3 regions of the Comamonas sp. Z3 genome follow, and region 3 is predicted to be linked to each of the others. Evidence: riboswitches for the same ligand, from Rfam matches in the RefSeq annotation. Region 3 holds a riboswitch; each other region holds the start of a gene.
What was found. Region 3 has a riboswitch for thiamine pyrophosphate ahead of thiC (phosphomethylpyrimidine synthase ThiC). Riboswitches for the same ligand answer to the same signal wherever they lie in the genome.
Positions count from the first base shown of each region.

Region 1: another riboswitch for thiamine pyrophosphate. It lies ahead of FSY59_RS21670 (FAD-dependent oxidoreductase); the one in region 3 lies ahead of thiC (phosphomethylpyrimidine synthase ThiC).
Region 2: another riboswitch for thiamine pyrophosphate. It lies ahead of FSY59_RS04670 (long-chain-fatty-acid--CoA ligase); the one in region 3 lies ahead of thiC (phosphomethylpyrimidine synthase ThiC).

Region 1 is NZ_VOQU01000007.1:420,817-425,227, forward strand. Features, by position in the region: gene FSY59_RS21655 (ankyrin repeat domain-containing protein) at 1-447, opposite strand, end outside; gene FSY59_RS21660 (SH3 domain-containing protein) at 572-1,045, shown strand; gene thiD (bifunctional hydroxymethylpyrimidine kinase/phosphomethylpyrimidine kinase) at 1,113-1,985, opposite strand; TPP riboswitch at 2,051-2,212, shown strand; gene FSY59_RS21670 (FAD-dependent oxidoreductase) at 2,276-3,370, shown strand; gene thiS (sulfur carrier protein ThiS) at 3,476-3,673, shown strand; gene FSY59_RS21680 (thiazole synthase) at 3,809-4,411, shown strand, end outside.
Region 2 is NZ_VOQU01000001.1:996,906-1,001,316, forward strand. Features, by position in the region: gene FSY59_RS04665 (TonB-dependent receptor) at 1-1,842, opposite strand, end outside; TPP riboswitch at 2,154-2,245, shown strand; gene FSY59_RS04670 (long-chain-fatty-acid--CoA ligase) at 2,316-3,410, shown strand; gene FSY59_RS04675 (acyl-CoA reductase) at 3,407-4,411, shown strand, end outside.
Region 3 is NZ_VOQU01000011.1:52,265-56,675, reverse strand. Features, by position in the region: gene FSY59_RS25730 (ABC transporter substrate-binding protein) at 136-1,356, opposite strand; gene FSY59_RS25725 (nitroreductase) at 1,541-2,212, shown strand; TPP riboswitch at 2,283-2,400, shown strand; gene thiC (phosphomethylpyrimidine synthase ThiC) at 2,660-4,411, shown strand, end outside.

The DNA of each region.
Region 1 (4,411 bases), on a different contig from region 3:
GCCATAGGAAATCGTCATGCGCACAATCTCCAGCCGGCCCTGCGCGCCGGCCAACAGATAGGCGCTGTCCTGCATCTGGTTCTGGATATTGGGACTGGCACCATGCATCAGCAGCGAGCGTGCCACCTCGATATGGTTGGCTGCCGTGGCCAGCAGCAACGGGGTATTGCCCCGGGCGTCCTGCACGTCGACAGGCGCGTTGCCGGCCAGCAGATTGCGCACCGCCACGGCATCGCCCTGCGCGGCAGCGGCCAGCAATTGCTGGCCCGGCATCTGCAGGTCCCCGGCTTTTGCTGCCACAGCAGCGGCTGGCATTGCAGCCGGAGCATTCGCCGACGTGCCGCTCTGGCAGGCCGTGAGCAGCGTCGCTGCGGCCGAAGCCGTCAATGCAATCGTCAATCGGGTAGTCAACGAGGCGCTCCCATGGGCGCGGACTGGCTGGTTCATGGCATTCCTTGATGGCTGGCTGGGTGTTCAGCCCCTGTCAGCTTTCTACAGGAACTATAGCTAACCACGCAAGTCCGATGGGGGTTACAGCATGTTTTCAATCGATAAAAGGAGAATCTGCCCCGTGTCTTGCAACCGCTGGATCCGCACCGCCGCCACTTCAAGCCTGATCGCGCTGGGTGCGCTCACCGCCGGCCTGCTGCCGGCCCTCGCACAAGCCCAGGAATTCGTCAGCATCAAGGGCAAGACCGTGAATGTGCGCGAGCGGCCCAACACCCGCTCCGCCACCCTCTGGGAACTGAGCAAGGGCTACCCGCTGCAAGTCACCCAGCGCAAAGGGCAGTGGCTGCGCGTGAAGGACTATGAGTCCACGCTGGGATGGGTCCACGCCCCGCTGACCAGCAAGAGCCCGCATATGGTGGTGACGGCACGCACGGCCAATCTGCGCTCCGGCCCCGGCCAGAAGCACAACCGGGTCGGCAAGCTGGAGCAATATGAGGTATTGCAGACGCTGAAAAAGCAAGGTAGCTGGGCCCAGGTCCAGCGCAGCAACGGCCAGAGCGGCTGGGTAGCCAAGAATCTGGTCTGGGGCTGGTAAGTGCGGCAACAGGCGCCCCAAAAGGCAAAGGCCTGCAACTGCAGGCCTTTTTTGCGAGTGTCGGCAATCAGCCTTCGACGATCAGCTGCGCGCGCGGCGCATAGCCGTGGTTGAGGGGGCCGTGGCCCTGGCCGGTGTAGACCTCGGCTCCCGCCTCGATGGCGCCCAGGATATAGCGCCGCGCCTCGGTCACTGCGGCCTCCAGTGCCAGCCCCTGGGCCAGGAAGGAGGCAATCGCCGACGAAAGCGTGCAGCCCGTGCCATGGCCGTTATGGGTGACGATGCGCTGCGACTGCAGACGAAGATAGTCGCTGGCTTGCTGGCCTTGCCGACCCAGCACATCCATGACCAGATCGCCGCTCAGATGCCCGCCCTTGAGCAGCACCGCAGGCGCCCCCATGGCCAGCAGATCGGCCACGGCCGCATCCAGCGCTGCAATGCCGTCGATGCTGCGACCCAGCAGCAAAGCTGCTTCATCCAGATTGGGGGTAATCACCGTCGCCAGCGGGAACAGCTCCCGCACCAGCGCCTGGGCCGTCTCGGGAACGATCAGGCGATCGCCGCTGGTGGCCACCATCACGGGGTCCAGCACCACATTCCTGATCTGGTGGCGACGGATCGCATCCGCCACCACGCTCACCACATCGGGGGTTGCCAGCATGCCGATCTTGACCGCATCGACGCCTATGTCTTGCACAACGGCATCGATCTGGCCGCGCACGGTATCCAGCGGAATGCCGTGAATGCCCGTCACGCCCAGCGTGTTCTGCACGGTGATGGCCGTGATCGCCGTCATGCCATAGCAGCCCAGGGCCGCACAGGTCTTGAGATCGGCCTGGATGCCGGCGCCACCGCCGCTGTCCGAGCCGGCGATGGAGAGCACGCGTGCATAGCGCTTTTTTGCGGCGCCGGAGATAGAGGAAGGAGCAATCACTGTCATGGCAAAAATTATCGCCCATGCGCATGGTCAATGCGTGCTGTTTGCGGTTGTGCTGTAATGTCCAACGGACGAAACAGGGGTGTCCCGCAGGCAAGCAGCCTGTGCGGACTGAGAAACACCCTGGGGCTGCGCCAGCTGCCGGCTGCGCACCAGAGCACCATCCGTGCCCTGTGCCCCCTGCACCCGATCCAGGTCATGCTGGCGTGGGGAGTTTCACAAGCCGCAAGGCATGCCGCGTTTTGTCCTGCACATGGCCCTGTTCCTGTGTCCGGATGGAAAACGATTTGCACATGTCATTGCTACAAGCTTCTTCAAAGATCGCAATTCTCGGCGGCGGCCTCATGGGCCGCCTGCTGTCGCTGGCCCTGGCCCAGCGCGGTCACGCCATCGACCTCTATGACGCCCATGGCCCGCAAGGCGATGGCGCAGCCGCGCGCGTGGCGGCCGCCATGCTGGCGCCGCTGGCCGAGTCGGCCATTACCGAGCCCGGCGTGGTGCGCATGGGCCAGCATGGGCTCAAGCGCTGGCCCGAACTCATAGCCCAACTTGAGCAGCATGTGTTTCTGCAGCAGAACGGCACGCTGATTCTCTGGCACCGCCAGGATCAGGGCGACGCGGCACGCTTTTTCGGCCTGCTGGAAAAAAACCGGCGCATCAACCCCAGCCTGCCAGCCATGCAGGAGAAGACCGGCGCGGCGCTGCAGGACTGCGAGCCCGCACTGCAGGGACGCTTCAACCAGGCCGTCTACCTGCCCGGCGAAGGCCAGCTGGACAACCGCCAGCTGCTGACGGCGCTGGTCGACAAGCTCACCGCACTGGGCGTACAGCAGCACTGGGAGAGCCCGCGCGAAGTTGGCGACTTCCGCCCCGGCGAGGCTGGCCAGCCCGACTTCGTGTTCGACTGCCGGGGCCTGGGTGCCCGCACCCAATGGAAGCAGCTGCGCGGCATTCGCGGCGAAGTGGTGCGCATCCATGCGCCCGAAGTCACGCTGCAGCGCCCTACACGCCTGATCCATCCACGCTACCCCATCTATATCGCGCCCAAGGAAGACCATCTGTTCGTGATCGGCGCGACCGAGATCGAGTCCGACGATATGTCGCCGGCCAGCGTGCGCTCCACGCTGGAGCTGCTGAGCGCGGCCTATACCGTGCACTCCGGCTTTGCCGAAGGGCGGATTGTGGAAATCGCCACCCAGTGCCGCCCCACCCTGCCCGATAATCTGCCCGCCGTGCGTCTGCTGACTCCGCGCGTCATGGAAGTCAACGGCCTCTACCGTCACGGCTTCATGATCTCGCCCGCCATGCTGGACGTGGTGCTGGAGCTGCTGGACCACGACGACTCGCCGCTGGCGCGCGAGTTCGATGTCGCCGTGCATCGTGGCTGAACTGCGAGCCCGAACTTTGACGCACAGCACTTGCACCCCTGGCGCACGCAAGCGCCGCCGTGCAGAGGTTTAACTTAGCACCCGCTTTATTTTCCGTTTCATGCCATGAAGATCACTCTCAACCAGCAAGCCGCCGAGCTGCCAGCCCATGCCACCGTGGCCGATGCGCTGGCGCAGATGCAGGCCAAGCCCCCGTTTGCCGTGGCGGTCAACACGGTGTTTGTGCCCAAGACCCAATATGCCGTCCATGCACTCAACGAGGGCGACAGGATGGAAGTCATCTCTCCCGTCACCGGCGGATGAGATGAATCCCCCTGAGTCGCTACGCGCCTTCCCCCAAGGGGGACGACACCTGCGCTGCGAGGCGGCTCTTGCTGGGTGTCTCTCACTTGGGTCGTGCCTGTGCAATGGCTTGCTGATCAAAGATAAAGACCAATCATGAATACAAAAACTAACGACGACGCCCTGGTTCTCTACGGCCAGCGTTTTGAAAGCCGCTTGCTGCTGGGCACCTCGCGCTATCCCTCGCCCGCGATTCTCGAAGCGGCCGTGGAGCGCTCCAGGCCCGCCATGGTCACGGCCTCGCTGCGCCGTCAGGGCAGCAATGCCGCCGAGACCGGTGCCAGCTTCTGGGAGCTGCTGCGCAAGCTCAACGTGCCCGTGCTGCCCAACACGGCAGGCTGCATGACCATCCAGGAGGCGGTGACCACGGCCCAGATGGCGCGTGAAGTCTTCGACACACCCTGGATCAAGCTGGAGCTGATCGGTGACGACTACACGCTGCAGCCCGACACGCTCAATCTGGTGGAAGCGGCTTCCATCCTCATCAAGGACGGCTTCCAGGTCCTGCCCTACACCACCTACGACCTGGTGCTGTGCCAAAAGCTTGTCGACGTCGGCTGCCAGGCCGTCATGCCCTGGGCCGCGCCCATCGGCACCGGCCGCGGCCCCATCAACCCCTATGCCATGCAGATGCTGCGCGAGCGCCTGAAGGTGCCGCTGATCGTCGATGCCGGCCTGGGCCGTCCCTCCCACGCCTGC
Region 2 (4,411 bases), on a different contig from region 3:
CAGTTCCAGGTAGCCCAGATGCCTGGCCGTGCCGGCAATGCGGTTGCCGGAGGGAATGCAGTCCTGGCCTTTGCTGTCGCAATAGCCGCTGCGCAGGCTGGCGTCGAGCAAGGTCAGCGCGCCGTTCAGGCGCAGCTGGGGCATCAGCCAGGTGCTGGTGCTCAGCTCCATGCCGCGGCGGCGGGTTTTGCCTGCGTTCTGATAGGAGGCGCGGCCACTGTCGTTGCTGGCCACCACGATTTCATTGTCGGTCTGGGTCTGGAACAGCGCGGCAGACCAGTCGCCGCGCAGGCCGGCCACATTGAAGCGTTGCTTGATGCCCAGCTCGGCACTGGTCGATACCGCAGGCTTGAGGCCGAAGTTCAGGCCGCCCACCAGATCGGGGCGGTACGAGATCTCGTTGAAGGTCGGTGTCTCCATGCCGCGACCCAGAGAGGCATAGATATTGGTGTCCTGGTTGAGCTCGTGCTGCAGCGAAACCACCGGTAGCAACTTATGGAATCCGGCATTGCCGCTATCGTCCTTGTCGGCCAGGAAATGGTCGCGCGACTGGAACTGCACATTGCTCCAGCGCAGGCCGGCATCGAGTTTCCAGCGCGGGGCAAAGGCCCAGGAGGCTTGCAGATAGGGGTCGATGCTGGTGAGGGTATTGCGCTCGTCGCGCACCAGCTCGCCGACCACGCCCAGCTGGTTGCCCACAAAGTTCTTGTAGCCCTGGCGATCTTCCCTGACGGTGTTGGCGGACAGGCCGGCAATCAGGCCCAGGCTGCCGCTGCCCAGCTCGTACTTGCCGCTCCAGCGTGCATCGATGCCGCCATAGTCGCGCTTTAGGCCGATCACCCCGCCTTTGTACTTGTCCTCAAGTTTGCTGCTGGGAGGGATAGACTGAAACTGCATCATTTCACGCTGACCGGCATAGGCCATGAGGCGCAGCGCCTGGCCTGCACCAAGCTCGCGCTCATAGGTCAGGCCGGCCTGGGTCTGCTTCACGCTTTTGCGCGAGTTCATTTTGATCGCATTGGCGTTGACGTCCTTTGGATTGAGGGCCCATTCGCTGGGTTTGATGCCGCCGGGGTCCTTGGCGTCGATGTCCACATGGTTGGCGACCAGGGTCAGCCGGCTGTATTCGTCGGGCCTGACATCGATACGGGCGTTGAACAGGTTTTTGTCCGCTGCGCTCTGGGCCCGGTAGCCGTCGGTGAGAAAACGGCTGGCGCTGAGTACATAGCCAATCCCATTGGCTTCGCCCTTGGCTTTAAGGCCCAGTCGCTTCTGGCCGTCGCTGCCCAGCGCAAAGCTGCTTTCCACCGAGGGCGCACCCTCGCCACGTTCGGTATAGGCATTGATCACGCCGCCAGAGGCGTTGCCATAGAGCGCGGAATAGGGGCCGCGCACCACTTCTACGCGCTCCAGCGAGGCGATATCGATATTGTTGGTCTGGCCCTGGCCATCGGGCATGGTGGAGGGGATGCCGTCCACATAGATCTGTATGCCGCGCACGCCGAAGGTGGAGCGTGCGCCAAAGCCGCGAATCGACAGCTGCAGGTCTTGCGCGTAGTTCTGGCGGTTCTGCAGTTGCAGGCCCGGAGCTGCGCCCAGGGACTCCGAGAGATTGACCTGCAGATTGCGCTCGCGCATGCGCTCGCCATCGAGCACGGTGACGGAGGCTGGGGTCTGCTCCAGTGCAGACTGCTGCAAGGTGCTGCGCACGGTGACTTCGGACAGCTGGGGCAGGTCCGGCTGGGCGGCGGCTTGCTGGGCCAGTGCGGACTGTGCCGTCAGCAGCAGTCCGGCGGCGGCCACAGGCCAGCCTGCCAGATGGCAAAGACGCGAAAAATGCATGTGAATATCTCTGGGGCTTGGGGTGGGCGTTGGCTGCCCTGGATGATTTGCAAGCGTCTGCTGACACAGTCCATTACCGCGACACGCCGCGCTTTCAGGCATGGCGCATATGCGCCATTGCCGGCGCCGTGGCAGGTTGCGTCTCAGGCAGCTTGCGGTGCTGGGGCGATTGTATTTGGGCAGCAGTGTTTTGATGTTTTTGCCCTGGATGTCCTTCTTGCCCGTGCTGGAGCCTTACCCCAGGTTACAAGTGACGCGACTTTCATGCACCGGCTCCGGGCCCTTGAAGCGATGCCGTTGGGGTAAGATGGCGCCGCGCTCCGGGGTGCACGCCAGTGCTGAGATCTACACCCGCGAACTTGACCCGGTTCATACCGGCGGAAGAAGAGCTTGCAAGCTGACCTCAGGGCAGTGCGTTCTCGCATGGTCAGCAAGCCTTCGGAGCATGATGTCCCCGCTCTCGAAGGAATTTCATGGACAAGGCCGCTTCGCTGGTCGCCGATCTGCTTGCTTTCATCGCAATGGATGACTGCACCGACGACCAGTTCAATCAACTCGCCCTGCGCCTTTTCGCCTACCAGTACGAATGCAATGCGCCGTTTCGCAGCTTTTGCCAGCGACGCGGTGCCACGCTGCGCAATGTCAGGAGCTGGCGCGATGTTCCGGCCGTGCCCATCGATGCCTTCAAGGCCATGGAGCTGCGCAGCGAGCCGCCATCGCCCGCCGAGCGTGTGTTCATGACCAGCGGCACCACAGGCCGCGCCGCACGCGGACGTCATTTCCATCCGCAGCTCGATGTCTACGACCTGTCCATGAAGCGCTATTTCGCCAGACGTTTCATGCAGGGTATGGAGCGCATGCCCATGGGCATTCTGTTTCCCGATGAGCAGGCCATGCCCAATTCCTCGCTGGCCCACTATCTGGCCCTGGCGCGGTCCGAATTCGGCTCGGCCGGCAGCCGCTACTATCTGAACTCGGAAGGGCTGGACATGCCGGCCCTGTGTGCCGCGCTGGAGGCGTCCGAGCGCAGCGGCCAGCCGTTTGCGCTGCTGGGCGCGAGCTTCAGCCTGGTCCATGTCATGGATGCCCTGCGTGAACAGGGCCGCAGCTTTCGCCTGCCTGCAGGCAGCCGGGTGCTGGATACGGGCGGCTACAAGGGGCAGTCGCGCGAGCTGCCGCTCGAGCAGTTCTATGCCGGGCTTTCACAGCTGCTGGGCGTGCCGCGCAGTCTGTGCATCAATATGTATGGCATGACGGAGCTGAGCACCCAGTTTTATGACGATGGCAATGCGGTACTGCCTTCGGTCAAGTCTGGACCGCACTGGATTCGCTCGCGTCTGGTCGAGCCGATCACCGGCCGTGACGTGGCAGCTGGTGAGCGCGGCATTCTGGTGCATTGCGATCTGGCCAACTACAACGCGGTGACCACCATCCTGACCGAGGATGTGGGCCTGTGGGCCGGCACGCAGGAAAAAGACGGCTTTTTGCTGCTGGGGCGCGCCGAGGGCGCCGCCGCCAAGGGCTGCTCGCTGGCGGTTGAAGAGTTTGTGAAAGCTGCCGGCGCATGAGCGAGCAGCGCAAGCTACAGCGTATCAAGGCAGGCTATCTGCCAGGCCTCGCCGACGATGAAGTGCAGTGGCAGACGCTGGGCTTCGAGTCCCGCGACGGCCAGAGGCTGGAAGTCAGCGTGCCCGTGCTGACGGCGCCGCAGATGCGGGCTCTGGCTGCTCGCGTGCGCGCGGCTGCGTGTGTCCATCTGCGCTCCATGCCAGTGGCCGAGATCATCGATGCCGTCGATCGTGCGATGGCCCGCCTGCTGGATCGCAACGACATCTACCGTCAGCAGGCCGAAGCCTGGCTGCCTGTGGTCAGCGGCTATGACGCCGATATGGTGCGGCTGGGACTGACCGGATTTTTCAAGACCTTTCGTGCAGCGCAGCTCAGGCGCTTTGTGGCCGAGGATTTCGCCAATCCGGCAGTGCTCGATGGCTTTCAACCGGCAGCCAAGGGCGGCGCCGTACGTGCTTTCGGCCCGGACCTGCTGGTGCACAGCTGGGCCGGCAACGTGCCTGCGCTGTCGCTGTGGAGTCTGGTCTGCGGCTTGCTGGTCAAGGCCCCTGCGATCGGCAAGCTAGCCAGTGCCGAGCCCTTGTTTGCGGGCTGGTTCGCGCGCCTGCTGGCCGAGGTGCATCCGCCGCTGGCCGATTGCCTGGCCGTGGTCTGGTGGCGCGGCGCAGGCGGCGAGGAGGCCGACGCGCTCTATGCCGAGGCCGATACGGTGCTGGCTTACGGCGGCAACCAAACTCTGGATGCACTGCGTCGTCGCCTGCCCGTGACGACGCGCTTTTTGCCCCATGGCCACAAGCTGGGCTTCGGCCTGATCGGGGCGCAGGCGCTGGATACGCTCAAGGCTGCGGGCATGGCAAGGCTGGCCGCCTGGGACGTGATGCGCTACGACCAGCAGGGCTGCTACTCGCCCCATGTGTTCTATGTGCAGCGTGGGGCGCCGGTTTCGCCGCGTGCTTTTGCCGATTATCTGGCGGCCGAGCTGGCCAATCTGCAGCGACGA
Region 3 (4,411 bases):
CTTGTCTCGATGCCGGTGCAGGCGGGCGCTTGATGCTTCTGCCTATGCGGCAGGAAGGCCGGGCCGCCGATGAAGCGCAAGCCATGAGGCCGGGCTCCATGCAGGCAGCCCGGCTGCTTGCTCAATGGCGGCGACTCACTTCCACAGCGCGCACTTGCTCTCTTCCTTGGTGGTGAAGACCTGGTCGCCGGGCAGGGTCTTGAGCACCTTGAAGTAATCCCAGGCCTTCTTCGATTCGGCCGGCGCCTTGACCTGCAGCAGATACATATCGTGGGCATAGCGGCCATCGGGGCGAATCACGCCCTTGGCATAGAAGTCCGACAGTGGCGTGGCCTTGAAGCCGGCCATGATCTTGTCGGCATCCGTCGTGCCCAGCTTCTCGGCCAGTTTCAGATACTGCATGGCGGCCGAGTAGTTGGCGGCCTGCAGTGAAGTGGGCATCTTCTTGAATTTGGCAAAGAAACGATCCGAGAACTTGCGGCTTTCTGGGTTCAGGTCCCAATACCAGCTGTCGGTGAACATCAGGCCTTCCGTGGCCTTGAGGCCCAGACTGTGGACGTCGGAGCTGAACAGCAGCAGGCCGGCCAGCTTCATGGTCTTGGTCAGGCCAAACTCGCGAGCCGACTTGATGGCATTGATGGTGTCGCCGCCGGCATTGGCCAGGCCCAGGATCTGGGCCTTGGAGTTCTGGGCCTGCAGCAGAAAGGAGGAGAAGTCAGCCGTGTTCAGCGGGTGCTTTACATTGCCCAGCACCTTGCCGCCGGTGGCATTGATGACGCGCGTGGTGTCGGCTTCCAGGGCCTGGCCAAAGGCATAGTCCGCCGTCAGAAAGAACCAGTTCTTGCCGCCCAGTTCCACCACGGCCTTGCCCGTGCCCTTGGCCAGTGCCACGGTGTCATAGGCATAGTGCACAAAATAGGGGCTGCACTGCTCGTTGGTCAGTGCCGAGGTGCCGGCTCCGTTGATGATGTAGACCTTTTTCTTTTCGTCGGCCACCTTGCCCATGGCCAGACCGGCGCTGGAAGTGGTACCCCCGATCAGCATGCTCATGCCCTGGGTGTCAAACCACTCGCGCGCCTTGCTGGCCGCGATATCGGCCTTGTTCTGGTGGTCGGCCGTCAGCACCTCGATGGGCTTGCCCAGCAGCTTGCCGCCGAAGTCGTCCACGGCCATCTGCACAGCCAGAGCACCGCCCTTGCCGTCCACATCGGAGTAGAGGCCCGACATATCGGTGATGAAGCCGATGCGAATCTTGTCCTGCGCCTGGGCGCCTGCAGCGGCCAGCAGGCAGCCCAATGCCAGCGTCAATGTTCTGGGGGAGAAAGCGGTAGCGGAGCAAACAGAGCGAGGCTTCATCAGAGTCATCTCCTGAGATGGTGGGTACCCGGTCACTGCGACGGGCAGCCAGCATGGTCGCAGCTGATGCAGGCCGCGCCATCAGGGCAAGCACCGGGGCGGCTGCGGCAAGGTATCCGGCGAGACTCGGGAAAATGCCGCAAGCTTCTACACTGCAGTGCAGCAATTTTGGAAAGAACAAGAGATGGATATTCGTCAAGCCTTGCAGCAGCGCCGCTCGGTACGCGCTTTTCTGCCCCAGAACGTGGCTGCAGCCACGGTGCGGGACTTGCTGGAGACTGCGGCGCAGGCCGCGTCCGGCGGCAATATGCAGCCCTGGCGTGTGACCGCCGTGGGCGGGCAGGCGCTCGAGGATCTATGTGTCAGGGCCAGAGAGACAGAGGCGGTTGCGCGTCCCGGCCTCTCCTACCCGCCCGGACTGTGGGAGCCCTATCGCAGCCGCCGTTTTGAAAATGGCGAGGATCTGTACCGCTCACTCAGTATCGGCCGCGAGGACAAGGCCGCACGCCTGGCCCAACTGGCCAAGAACGGCCAGATGTTCGGTGCGCCCGTAGGCATTTTTGTGGCCGTGGAAGAGCGCATGGGCTATGCGCAATGGGTGGATCTGGGCATTTACCTGCAGTCCTTCATGCTGCTGGCCGTGGAGCATGGCCTGGCCACCTGCGCCCAGGGCTTTTGGCGCATGTACAACGATATGCTGATCGAGCAGCTGGCCTTGCCAGAGGGCTACCAGATTGCCTTCGGCATCGCCCTGGGCTACGAGGACGTCAGCGCTCCCATCAACCAGTGGCGCTCAAGCCGTGCGGCCAGCCATGAATGGCTGGCGCTGAAAGGGCTGGACGAGGCTGCGGATTAGGCACCTGAGAGTCAGGAGAGTTAAACCGCTGCAATGCATGTGCAACATGCGGCAAAAGCAGCCTATACTGCATGCAGCTCCGGGGTGTGCGAAAGCGCTGAGATGCCAGTCACTGTGAAAACAGTACAGGCGAACCCGACGAACTTGATCCGGTTCATACCGGCGGAAGAAGAGCGGGACCCTGACGCAGGGCCGATGGATGGACAGGACAGCCGGCACCAGTGCCAGCCCTGAAAACCATGGGCACAGCAAACCCCAGGCGCCTCGCGCACTGGGGTTTTGTCTTTTCTGGGCAGCCGGTGCGTGAAGAACCAGGCCGAAATGACAGAATTTCGGCGGCACAGGCCGGATACCCCATAGCGGGCAAGGCCGGTGCCGGGCAAGATCAGAACGGGGCCGCACTCCACGGAGCGTTTGATGCATTTCAACCGCTTTGAGGAGACTGCGATGAACGCCCCTGATTCCATCTTTACGCCTGCTGCAGGCCATGCCCCCGATGCCGCCCGTTTTACCGAGTTGCTGGCCCAGTCGCGCCAGCCATTTCCGGCATCGACCAAGAGCTATCTGAGCGGTGCACTGCACCCCCAGCTGTGTGTGCCGGTGCGCGACATTGCGCTCACCAATGGAGAGCAGGTCAGCGTCTACGACACCTCGGGCCCCTATACCGACCCCGCCGTGCAGATCGACGTGCGCCAGGGTCTGCCCAGCGTGCGTGCGGCCTGGATCGAAGCGCGCGGCGATAGCGAGTACTACGTGGGTCGCCAGCGCGTGGCGCTGGACGACGGCGGCAAGCGCGGCGAGGAAGATGCGCGCGTGGCCCAGCTGCGTGCCGAGGCGGCCGCGCTGCAGCGCCAGCCGCGTCGAGCCAAATCCGGCCAGAACGTGACTCAGATGCACTATGCCAAGCGCGGCATCATTACGCCCGAGATGGAGTATGTGGCCCTGCGCGAGAACGGCCGCCGCGAATGGATGGCGCAGTACCAGCAGGACGCGGCGCGCGAGCTGCGTCTGGCCGGCAACAGCCTGGGCGCCAGCATTCCCAAGATCATCACGCCCGAATTCGTGCGCGACGAGGTGGCGCGCGGCCGCGCCATCATTCCGGCCAATATCAACCACCCTGAAATCGAGCCCATGGCGATCGGCCGCAATTTCAAGGTCAAGATCAACGCCAACATCGGTAACTCGGCCGTGACTTCCAGCATCGAGGAAGAGGTGGAAAAGCTGGTCTGGGCCATTCGCTGGGGCGCGGACAATGTCATGGATCTGTCCACCGGCAGGAACATCCACACCACGCGCGACTGGATCGTGCGCAACTCGCCCGTGCCCATCGGCACCGTGCCCATCTATCAGGCGCTCGAGAAGGTCGGCGGCATTGCCGAAGACCTGACCTGGGAGATCTTCCGCGACACCCTGGTCGAGCAGGCCGAGCAGGGCGTGGACTACTTCACCATCCACGCCGGCGTGCGCCTGGCCTATATCCACCTCACGGCCCAGCGCCGCACCGGCATTGTCTCGCGCGGTGGCTCCATCATGGCCAAGTGGTGCATGGCCCACCATCGCGAGAGCTTCCTCTACGAGCACTTCGAAGACATCTGCGACATCATGAAGCAGTACGACGTGAGCTTCTCGCTGGGCGACGGCCTGCGCCCCGGCTGCGCCAGCGATGCCAATGACGATGCCCAGTTTGCCGAACTGGCCACGCTGGGCGAGCTGACGCAGATCGCCTGGAAGCACGATGTGCAGACCATGATCGAAGGCCCCGGCCATGTGCCCATGCACATGATCCAGCAGAACATGACCGAGCAGCTCAAGCACTGCCACGAGGCACCGTTCTACACCCTGGGCCCGCTGACCATCGACATCGCTCCCGGCTATGACCATATTGCTTCGGCCATCGGCGCGGCCATGATCGGCTGGTTCGGCACGGCCATGCTGTGCTATGTCACGCCCAAGGAGCATCTGGGGCTGCCTGACCGCGACGACGTCAAGCAGGGCATCATCGCGTACAAGATCGCGGCCCACGCTGCCGACGTTGCCAAGGGCCATCCGGGCGCGCGCTCGCGTGACGATGCACTCTCACAGGCGCGTTTCGACTTCCGCTGGCAGGACCAGTTCAACCTGGGCCTGGACCCTGACACGGCGCAGGCCTACCACGATGAGACCCTGCCCAAGGACAGCGCCAAGGTGGCCCATTTCTGC